Regions from separate parts of the Enterococcus sp. DIV1304_2 genome, predicted to be linked through region 1. Evidence: riboswitches for the same ligand, from Rfam matches in the RefSeq annotation. Region 1 holds a riboswitch; each other region holds the start of a gene.
What was found. Region 1 has a riboswitch for magnesium ahead of IGJ14_RS07005 (LCP family protein). Riboswitches for the same ligand answer to the same signal wherever they lie in the genome.
Positions count from the first base shown of each region.

Region 2: it holds a riboswitch for magnesium, as region 1 does, so the genes downstream of both, IGJ14_RS00220 (LysR family transcriptional regulator) here and IGJ14_RS07005 (LCP family protein) in region 1, are expected to answer to the same signal.
Region 3: it holds a riboswitch for magnesium, as region 1 does, so the genes downstream of both, mgtA (magnesium-translocating P-type ATPase) here and IGJ14_RS07005 (LCP family protein) in region 1, are expected to answer to the same signal.

Region 1 is NZ_CP187851.1:1,507,277-1,510,563, forward strand. Features, by position in the region: gene IGJ14_RS07000 (penicillin-binding transpeptidase domain-containing protein) at 1-689, opposite strand, end outside; gene IGJ14_RS07005 (LCP family protein) at 865-1,746, opposite strand; M-box (ykoK) riboswitch at 2,066-2,232, opposite strand; gene IGJ14_RS07010 (flavin reductase family protein) at 2,398-3,012, opposite strand; gene IGJ14_RS07015 (lytic polysaccharide monooxygenase) at 3,162-3,287, opposite strand, start outside.
Region 2 is NZ_CP187851.1:48,587-51,873, forward strand. Features, by position in the region: gene tnpA (IS200/IS605 family transposase) at 1-325, shown strand, start outside; gene tnpB (IS200/IS605 family element RNA-guided endonuclease TnpB) at 342-1,490, shown strand; gene IGJ14_RS00220 (LysR family transcriptional regulator) at 1,627-1,755, opposite strand; M-box (ykoK) riboswitch at 2,205-2,372, opposite strand; gene IGJ14_RS00225 (class I SAM-dependent methyltransferase) at 2,698-3,287, shown strand, end outside.
Region 3 is NZ_CP187851.1:2,315,264-2,318,550, forward strand. Features, by position in the region: gene mgtA (magnesium-translocating P-type ATPase) at 1-1,300, opposite strand, end outside; M-box (ykoK) riboswitch at 1,644-1,816, opposite strand; gene ndk (nucleoside-diphosphate kinase) at 1,960-2,394, shown strand; gene IGJ14_RS10715 (helix-turn-helix domain-containing protein) at 2,575-3,287, opposite strand, start outside.

The DNA.
Region 1 (3,287 bases):
CCTTGAGAAATCGCTTGTTCTATACTGGCTTCCGTCAAATCGAATGCTTCAGCGATTGCTTTGATATTCGCTGATTTTTCCTCACCCTCACCTAATTTCGCAGGTACGACACCTAATTGTTTTAATTTCCCAGTTGTCGCTAACGGCTGTTTATTACGGTCCAAGATTTCGCCACGTGACGCTACATCTGTACTCAAGCTGACTTTATCTTGTCCTTCCATTTGCGGAAAAATCAAATTAGGTTGCCAATTGATTTTGGTTTGGTCTCCCTCTTTGGACAAGGTTCCTTCATATGCTAAGTCTTTCAATTCACCTAGCGTCGTATTCATTTTAGCTTTATACGTAAACTCATACGTATCATTCGCTTTTTTTGTCACGGATAAGTCTGAGAGTTTGATCCCTCTGATCTCTGCTGCACCATAAATGTTTTGATATTTTTCCAAAATATCTTGTTCAGTAAGATCACTATCCTTCTCTACTTGAAGTGATTTTACCGCTTCTTCATAATTTTCCTGATTCAGGGAGTCAATAAATCCTTCAATCGTTTGTTCTCCAGCTTTTACTGCTTGTTGTTCCTGAACGTGTTGATAATAAAAGAAGCCACCACCAGCTGCTGCAAGCAAGACGACGATTCCCGCTCCGATATAGATGCCGGTCGATTTTTTCTTTTGTCTGCCACTCCTCTTCATGTTTTGAATACCTCTCTTTATTAAAAGTACGAATCAAAGATATTCTAACACATAGAAGAGGAAATAGAACAGCAGCCCAAATGATTCTTAACCAGTACTGTTCTTATGTTAACTTTTTTTTAATCAAAATAAACCAGTTCGTTTTAGGAACTGGTTTATCAATAGGGTTATATGGTTATTTGTCCAAAAACTCGTGTATCGCTTGCTGATTTTTAGTCAAGTCGATTTCCAAGACACTACCAGCTGGTGTATGATCATTGAAGTCCCAACTTTTATCAACGGGCACGGACAATGTATCGATTTTCTTCTCGTCATCTAGGAAATCTAACCCACAATCTAACAGTACGCTTTCCGGTAGATTGGTTTGGATACTACCTAAAAGTTTGCCGATCGCCTTGGGTAATTTGATGATCGATGTGACATCTTTCAATTGACTGGCTACCGCCTCAACGACTTGTTGTTGTCTACGGATCCGTCCAAAATCACCTTCTTCGTCTTCACGAAAACGAGCATATTGCAGCAAGGTATTTCCGTCCATTGTTTGCTTTCCTTTTTTGATAGCTACCCCATCTAAATCCAAATCTTTTTCTGCATCGATCGTCACACCATCTGGAAACAATTCATCGATACAATCAACAAAATCTTGAAACGTAATACTTGCATAATAAGGGGTCTCTAACTTGAAATTATCTTGTAAGGTTTGGTCCAATAAGTCGATACCACCATAAGAATATGCGGCATTGATCTTATTCATTCCATAACCAGGAATAGAGACGTAAGAATCTCTCATGATAGAAATCAATTTTGCTTGTTTCGTCTTCTGATCATATTGGGCGACCATCAAAGAATCAGAACGACCATTTTCTTCTTTTGATCGTGCATCAGAACCAATCAATGCTACATTGATGATCGATGGAACATCTTGTGCATCGACTTTCTCAACTGTTGCAGATTGTTTCACTGAGGAGAACCCTTGGATAAATTCAAAAGAAAAAAAGCCAATGACCATTGCAAGCACTAACAAGATACTTAATACGATTTTTTGAAATGGTTTCATTCAGTTGCCTCTTCCTTTCAAACTCTTCTACTTGAAACGAGGACCTTTGTCTATTATGATGAATCAAGTAAAGAGTATATTCTCTTACATGTCTTTGGGTCGATTGAGCTGCAACTCGTCGACCTTTTTTGTTTGTCTCTCTGTTTTATTTCGTTCGGCATTCTTTGTAATGAAATGAATACCTCTAGTGATAAAATCAAATAGCTTTTCCAACGCATCCCCCTTTCTCATCCAGACACAAGTTAGGTAAAGCGAGGTAAAAAGAAATAGAAAGCATAAGAAAAGGTCAGAAACCTTTTCGAACAAGATTTCTGACCTGGCATCATCTCATCGTCCGAGTTTTAGCACTATACAACGTAAAGAACGCATTCTTAGCTATTTGAAAAAGCCTTAATCCGACAATTCCTGTTTGACCCATTGGCGTCTTTCGACGTTTCTGAGCAATAGCCTATGTTTGTATAGGAGCCTCACCTAACAAGGTTAGTACTTATTTGATTTTTACAAAATCCATCTTATTCCTCTTCAAATCGATAATCAATAAAAAAAAGAATAAAATAACTAAATTAAACTTTACTTAATAAATTTTAAGACTTGATGACAAGTAAGGAAACTTCTTTTGTCTTTAGAAAAACGAGTTCGTCCACAGTGCAATTATTTCGGGCGTAACATTGAAATAATCTCACCAAGCTTCCCATAGTCGTTTCCAGCTAAGCGACTGATTGGCTGTAAACTTTTAGGATCGATGTAGCCTGTTTGTTCATCGTAGACACTTTCACTCATCTGATAAGCAGCTATTTCTAATAAAAATAAATCAGCTGTTGTTTCTTCGCCTTTTTTGATTGGTACATGTTGATAGAGTGTGGTCTCAAAAGCTATACTAGCTTCATTGATCCTTGGAACATCGATGGTATCAGATTTGGAAACGCTGAAAGAAGTCAAGGTCAATTCACTTTCTTCGCTTGATAAGCTAGCAGCTGTCTGATTCGCATCTACAAGTATTCTTTCGTCTAGAACATGGATCACGGCTTCTTTTGTTTCGAGAAGATTTTTTGCCGTATCTTTCCATTCCCCGTTTTTTCTTTGGATAGCTAAAGAAAGTATCGGCGGATTGGAACTGACGATATTAAAGTAACTAAATGGTGCTACATTGGTCACTCTTTTTGAAGACCTTGTCGCAACCACTGCCACCGGTCGGGGGATAACTGAGCCAATCAACAGTTTATAATTTTCTCTTTCTGTTAACTCTGAAGGTACTCGTTTGAACATTTGCTTTCCTACTTTCTGGTTGAATGATCATTCCTGATGATAGTCATGGTATCGGACAATCTCCTTCATTGTCAACTAAACGTTCTTATTGCAACCTTTATTCACAAAAAAACACCCAGCGCAGTTTCATGCGCTGAGTGTCAAATTGATTATTTCAAACGGAATAATGTTGGTGCTTGGTCAGGTGCCCAAGTAACATCACCAAAGTTGAAATGTGGAACAATAGTGATATAGACTCTTCCATTGTGTCTTACTTCTTCATTCATAGAATAACG
Region 2 (3,287 bases), 1.5 Mb from region 1:
AATTGATAATGAAATATCTAACTACGCTAAAGCGACTTTTGAAAGAATCTCAGAATCGTATCACATCACTTTAGTTGAGTGGAATCATGATAAAGATCACGTTCATATTATGTTCAAAGCTCAACCAAAAACAGAATTGACAAAATTTATCAATGCCTATAAAAGTGCTAGTTCACGTTTGATAAAGCGCAATTATCCAAGAATCAAACAATTTCTTTGGAAAGAAATGTTCTGGTCAAAAAGTTTTTGTCTTTTGACAACTGGTGGAGCACCAATTGATGTGATTAAGAAATATATTCAAAATCAAGGAAACAATCATAAATAGAAAGCAGGCGAGCTTTATGGAGCGACTAAAAGCATATAAATTTAGAATCTATCCAACAGAAGAACAAGAAACCTTCTTTGCTAAGTCTTTTGGCTGTGTCCGTAAGGTCTACAATCTAATGCTTGATGACCGAATGAAAGCTTATAAAGAAACTAGGAAAAATTCCTCTAAAAAAATGAGTTTTCCAACGCCTGCAAAATATAAGCAAGATTTTCCGTTCTTGAAAGAAGTGGATAGTCTTGCTTTAGCAAATGCACAACTCAACCTAGATAAGGCGTATAAGAACTTCTTTCGTGATAAGTCCGCCGGATTTCCTCGTTTCAAAAGCAAGAAAAATCCAGTTCAAAGCTATACGACTAACAATCAAAATGGAACAATCACTTTGATTGATAATCAATTTGTCAAACTTCCTAAGTTGAAGTCGTTAGTTAAAATTACGCTCCATAGACAACCTAAAGGTCTGATCAAATCCGCTACAATATCACGTCATTCTAGCGGTAAATATTATATTTCTTTATTGTGTAAAGAAGAAATAGCTGAGCTTCCTAAAACTAATTCCGCTATTGGAATTGACCTTGGTATAACTGATTTTGCAATCCTTTCTAATGGTCAAAAGATTGATAACAATAAATTCACGTCAAAAATGTCAAAAAAACTAAAATGTGAACAACGTAAGTTGTCAAGACGTGCATTATTAGCTAAACAAAAAGGTATCAATCTGTTTGAAGCTAGAAATTATCAAAAACAAAAACGTAAAATAGCACGACTACATGAAAAAGTAATGAATCAACGCAATGACTTTCTAAACAAGTTGAGCACAGAGATTATCAAAAACCACGATATGATCTGTATAGAAGACTTAAATACAAAAGGTATGTTGCGTAATCATAAACTAGCAAAAAGTATTTCGGATGTTTCATGGTCTAGTTTTGTGACTAGGTTACAATACAAAGCTGACTGGTACGGTCGAAATATTATCGAAGTGGATAAGTGGTTCCCATCTAGTCAAATCTGTTCGAATTGTGGACACAAAGACGGCAAGAAATCTCTAGAAATTCGAGAATGGACTTGTCCTGTTTGTCATGTTCATCATGACCGAGATATCAATGCTAGTATCAATATTCTGACCGAAGGTCTAAGACTACATTCTATGGGATTAGCTTAGATCCAATCATCAAAAACCGTAGGAACTACGGGGATAGCTTGGTAAATAAGAGAAACCGCTGTGAGTAAAGAAATACGCTTGCAAGTATGCTCTATTCCCAAGAAGCTCCCACTTCAAGCGTTAAAAACCGGTAGGTTTAGCTAAGTGGTGAGTAGTTCACAGAACTACTTAACGAAGAAATACTAACATGTAGCTCTTTTGAAGCTTGCGAGAGGCTGTTGAAACGGGCAATCATATAGAAATATTCTAATTTTTCGATCGACATACAGCTATGCCTCCTTTATCATTTTATTCTCCTTTTAAATGTCTCATGGGCCTCTTAAAAAAACAATAGTTATCGTGAAGCACACATAGAGATTAAACAATCCTTAATGAATGTGAAACGAATCACTATTACTTTTAATAGGAAATGAAGCATGACAGTTTTATCAGTCGCTAGTTGATTTTTATGCGAGTCAATGATTTATAGATTCTTGATCGAAGGCTAGTGATTGATAGGTTGCAATGGATGAAGCGAATCTCAACTAGGAAAGGAAATCAATACACCTAAGAAAGCAAAAGAATGAGGAATAAGACACACTTACTTAAAGCGGTTTACTACTGTTTTTTGGTGGCGTGAGGTTTGCTGACAACATAAAAAAGCCTCTTTAATACATAAAGGGCGGTGTACTCAAATAAACATTGGTAAGTGTAATTTGCAATTGTAAGGCGCAATTGTAATCACGTTAATTGAGCTTTGGCTTTCTGAGACGTAAGAAACAAGTTCTAGTTATCTTGGAAAAGCCTTAATCCGACAATTCCTGCTTTACACGTTACTGTCTCTCGACATTTCCGAGCGATAACCTGTGTTCTTCAGAGTAACCTCACCTAATATGATTATTTTTCATCCATATCATAAAGGGCAGTGGAAGTAATAGTCAATCATGCGCGTTTCATGAATAGAGATATCATGGAGATATTTGTCTTCTTAAAAACGCTAATAGTAAGGTTTATGGGACTTCTATTGATATTTTCTCTACTTTCACGAAACAGATTACGCAAATACCGAAAAAGGAGAAGAGTGAGCAGCTAAGAAAATTTTTTTCTTCCGTATCGCGATTAAATGGTTATATTTATAAAAGAAAACAGAAGAAACACAGTTTCGCTTGCACCTTCTCATGGAACACGTTAGACTATGAACAACTAACAGATAAGAAGGATGGAAACTATGACGAATCATTATTATTCCGAACACCCAGAGACTGCTCATGAGTTTGACGAATGGTCATTTGAGCTAAGAGGGAAAACCTTTCAGTTTGTGACAGACTCGGGTGTGTTTTCACGTGAAACAGTTGATTATGGCTCACGTGTATTGATCGATGCCTTTGAATGGGCACAGCTACCAGATGGCAAAATTTTGGATGTTGGCTGTGGCTATGGTCCAATCGGGCTTTCTCTTGCCTATGCGAGTGAGCGCTTTGTTGAAATGGTAGACATCAATGCTAGAGCGGTGGACTTGGCACAAGGAAATGCGAAGCGCAATCAAATCAAAAATGTAGCGATTCATCAGTCAAATATTTATGAAGAGGTGACAGAAACAGACTATGCTGCAATTGTCAGCAATCCACCGATTCGTGCAGGCAAAAAAGTTGTACATGAAATCTTGACTGGCGCATATCCCCGCCTATGTACAGGTGGCACCTTAACGATCGTCATTCAGAAAAAACAAGGTGCACCTAGCGCACAAAAGAAAATGCAAGAAACATTTGGTAACGCAGAAATCGTGATCAAAGATAAAGGCTATTATATTATCCGAAG
Region 3 (3,287 bases), 810 kb from region 1:
GCGTTTTTCCAGCTGGGTCAGCCACCACGACACTCATTCTTCTACGTTCAAAATCAAAGGGTATTTCATCTACTTTTTGATAACGAATCTTCTCTGTATCTAACGTCTCAACTGCTTCATCGATAATGGCAACATCTAAAAGATTCTTTAATCCAGTTTGGTAGTAACTATTCAAGTAGGCGTGGCGCAGTACTCGGTCATTTTCATTTCCTTCACAATCCATGTGGTATTCTAAAATAATTTTATCTTGAGTCAATGTACCTGTTTTATCTGTACAAAGGACATCGATCGCACCAAAATTTTGAATGGCATTTAGATTTTTGATGACTGTTCCTTTTTTCGCCATAGCACTGGCACCTTTGACCAGATTTGTCGTAACGATCATCGGTAGCATTTCTGGTGTTAACCCAACAGCGACTGATAAACCAAACAAGAATGCTTCTAACCAGTCTCCTTTTGTAAATCCATTGATCACGATCACAGTTGGTGCCATCAATGCCATGAATTTGATCAACAACATGGATGTTTTTTGGATGCCTAATTCAAAGCTTGTTTTTATCGGTTTTTGTGATAAGTTTTGTGCCACATGTCCAAACATCGTGTCGTTCCCAACAGAGATGATGATACCTTCTGCACTACCACTGATCACATTGCTTCCCATGAATGCAATATTTTCATAACTCGTTTCGCTTTGTGTTCTTCCAGAGCACACAGTCGCATGTTTCTCAACGGGATAGCTTTCACCCGTTAATGCCGCTTGTGAGATAAATAAATCTTTGGCAGAAAGCAACCGCATGTCTGCTGGGATCATATCTCCCGCTGACAAACGAACTTGATCGCCACAAACAATTTCCTCCATAGGAATTTCTTTGTATTCACCATCTCGTTTTACGGCAGCTGTTACTTTCACCAATGATTTCAACTTTTCAGCAGCTTGGTTCGAACGTACGGATTGGATCAAGGTCATCGTGCCACTGACTAACACCATGGCAAAAATGATGATTACACCAAACAAATCTTTATCTGCTGGAGCAGCTAATAGATACTCGGTGATAAAAGAAATAATTCCTAAAGCAATCAATACTAATGTGAAAGGGGTGATAAACGCCTTGATCACTTCTACAATAAACGGCGTTTTCTTTCCATATGAAATACTATTATTTCCATAAGTTTCTCTTAAATTTTCTACTTGTTCTGAAGACAAGCCTTTTTGTGTTGTTTGAAATAAGTCAAATAACTGTTGCTTATTTTTACTAGCAAAACCAGCGTAGACTTTTTTTGTTTCTTTCTTTTTTTCCATCTCGTGTTCCTCCTTTGATCTTATCAAGCACACACTGATATCTGTTGTGCGCTTGATCGTTTATCTAATCAACGGAGACAGAGTGTTCTAAAGGCGCTGAGAACAGATAGATAATAGTCTCAACATACCAACGCTTTGTCTCCTTGTACACCGGACTTTCATCCATTTGTTCTCATCTCCTTTCGTTTACTTACATTACTTTCTTGCCCTATTACTGGATACTTCAACTTCCCAACTTGATCACCCTCTAACACCTTTTTATTTGAAAAAACAGATTGGTGAGAAACAAAAAACCTTTCGCCAAAACTCAGCGAAAGGTCAAAAAAGTGCACAAAAAAAAGCATGGATGATCTACTCGTTGAGTTTTGGCACTATACAACGTAAAAAGCAAAAGAGCTTTTAGCTACCTTATGAAAAGCCTTATCTCGACAATTCCTGTTCTACCCATTGGCGTCTCTCGACATTTTTGGGCAGTAGCCTATGTTTGTATAGGAGCCTCACCTAACAAATCTTATTCAGTTTTTCCTCACCTAATGTAACAACTATTGGCTGGAATGTCAAACACATTTTCAAAAAAGTTGAAACTCTAAGGGATTCGTTTGTCATGTTTTCTTTCTCTAGGTATAATGAACCTATCACAACAGATCGGAGTGAAGGATATGGAACGTACACTTGTTATTATCAAACCTGATGGGGTAAGACGTCATTTAATTGGCCGAATCATCCAGCGTTTTGAAGAAAAAGGATTCGCAATCGCTGAAATGAAATTCGCGACGATGACTGAAAAACTAGCAAAAGAACACTATCAACATCTATCTAATCGAAGCTTTTTCGATGACTTGATCGACTATATGACTTCTGGTCCAGTCGTCTATCTGGTATTAACAGGTGAAGATGTGATCGATCTCGTACGCAAAATGGTCGGTGCAACAAAAGCAGCAGATGCCGTTCCTGGGACGATCAGAGGCGATTTTGCCTTACCTGGTACAGAAAATATCATTCACGCTTCGGATTCACGAGATGCAGCCAATACTGAGATCACACGTTTCTTTCCGCCATTCGATACAAAGAAAGTAGAAGATGCGAAAAAATAAATTTTTTGCTCACTGACTTTTTGAGTGCATCAATTTTTGATCATCTTATTGATATGCCAGTCCTTCTGTTAGAGGTCATGCTCCACACGTTTAGTGAGAGGATTGACTCAATACTAGAGGGACTGGTTTTCCTTTTGTATTAAGTCAAATGCCCACTAAATAGCCGCTTTCAGCAAATCTCTAGCGTTGTGCTTGGATAGACAATAGTTTTTCTTCTAATTCATCTCGCTCTTCTTTGCCTAAGGTATACTCGATCACTGCAAATAATGACTCAAACTCCTCTTTTTTGATTGGTTCCCCTAATGCGGTGGCGATCAATCGACGATAATAATCGGACATCAAACTCTCGTAAATGACAGCTGTCTTTGATTTCAAACCTAAACAACGATACATATCTTCATTGATGCTTCGTGCTTTTTTATATCTTTTTTTGTCGATATAATAGACAGTTAAATTCTTTAAAAAAAGAAACAAACACTGATCATAACCTGACTTCATTGCTTTACGCATTCTTTTTTTAATTTTCAAATAATTGTTTTCGATAAAGGAATCGCTGAAAATAAAGGGGAACTCTGCTAATAAGTCTAGTTCATATCGACCAAATTCTTTCAGTTTCATAAAGTAATCTTCGATCATTCGTATCTCATATCCCAAAAATTCCAATTGGATATCTGGCTTCACACTTGATTTCCAATACATATGTATATTCAGTACGAGATAGTAAAGATCAGCCGTTCGCTTAAATTGCTTGCGATTGTCGGCGATTTCTTTGTAGGGATCAAAATCATCCTCCTGAACTTTATTCAAAAGATTACGTGTTTTTCTCGTTTTCCGTGGTTCTTCCACTTGATTTCGTAGCGATTCGTATTCAGTAAGTGTGATATTCAACCGAT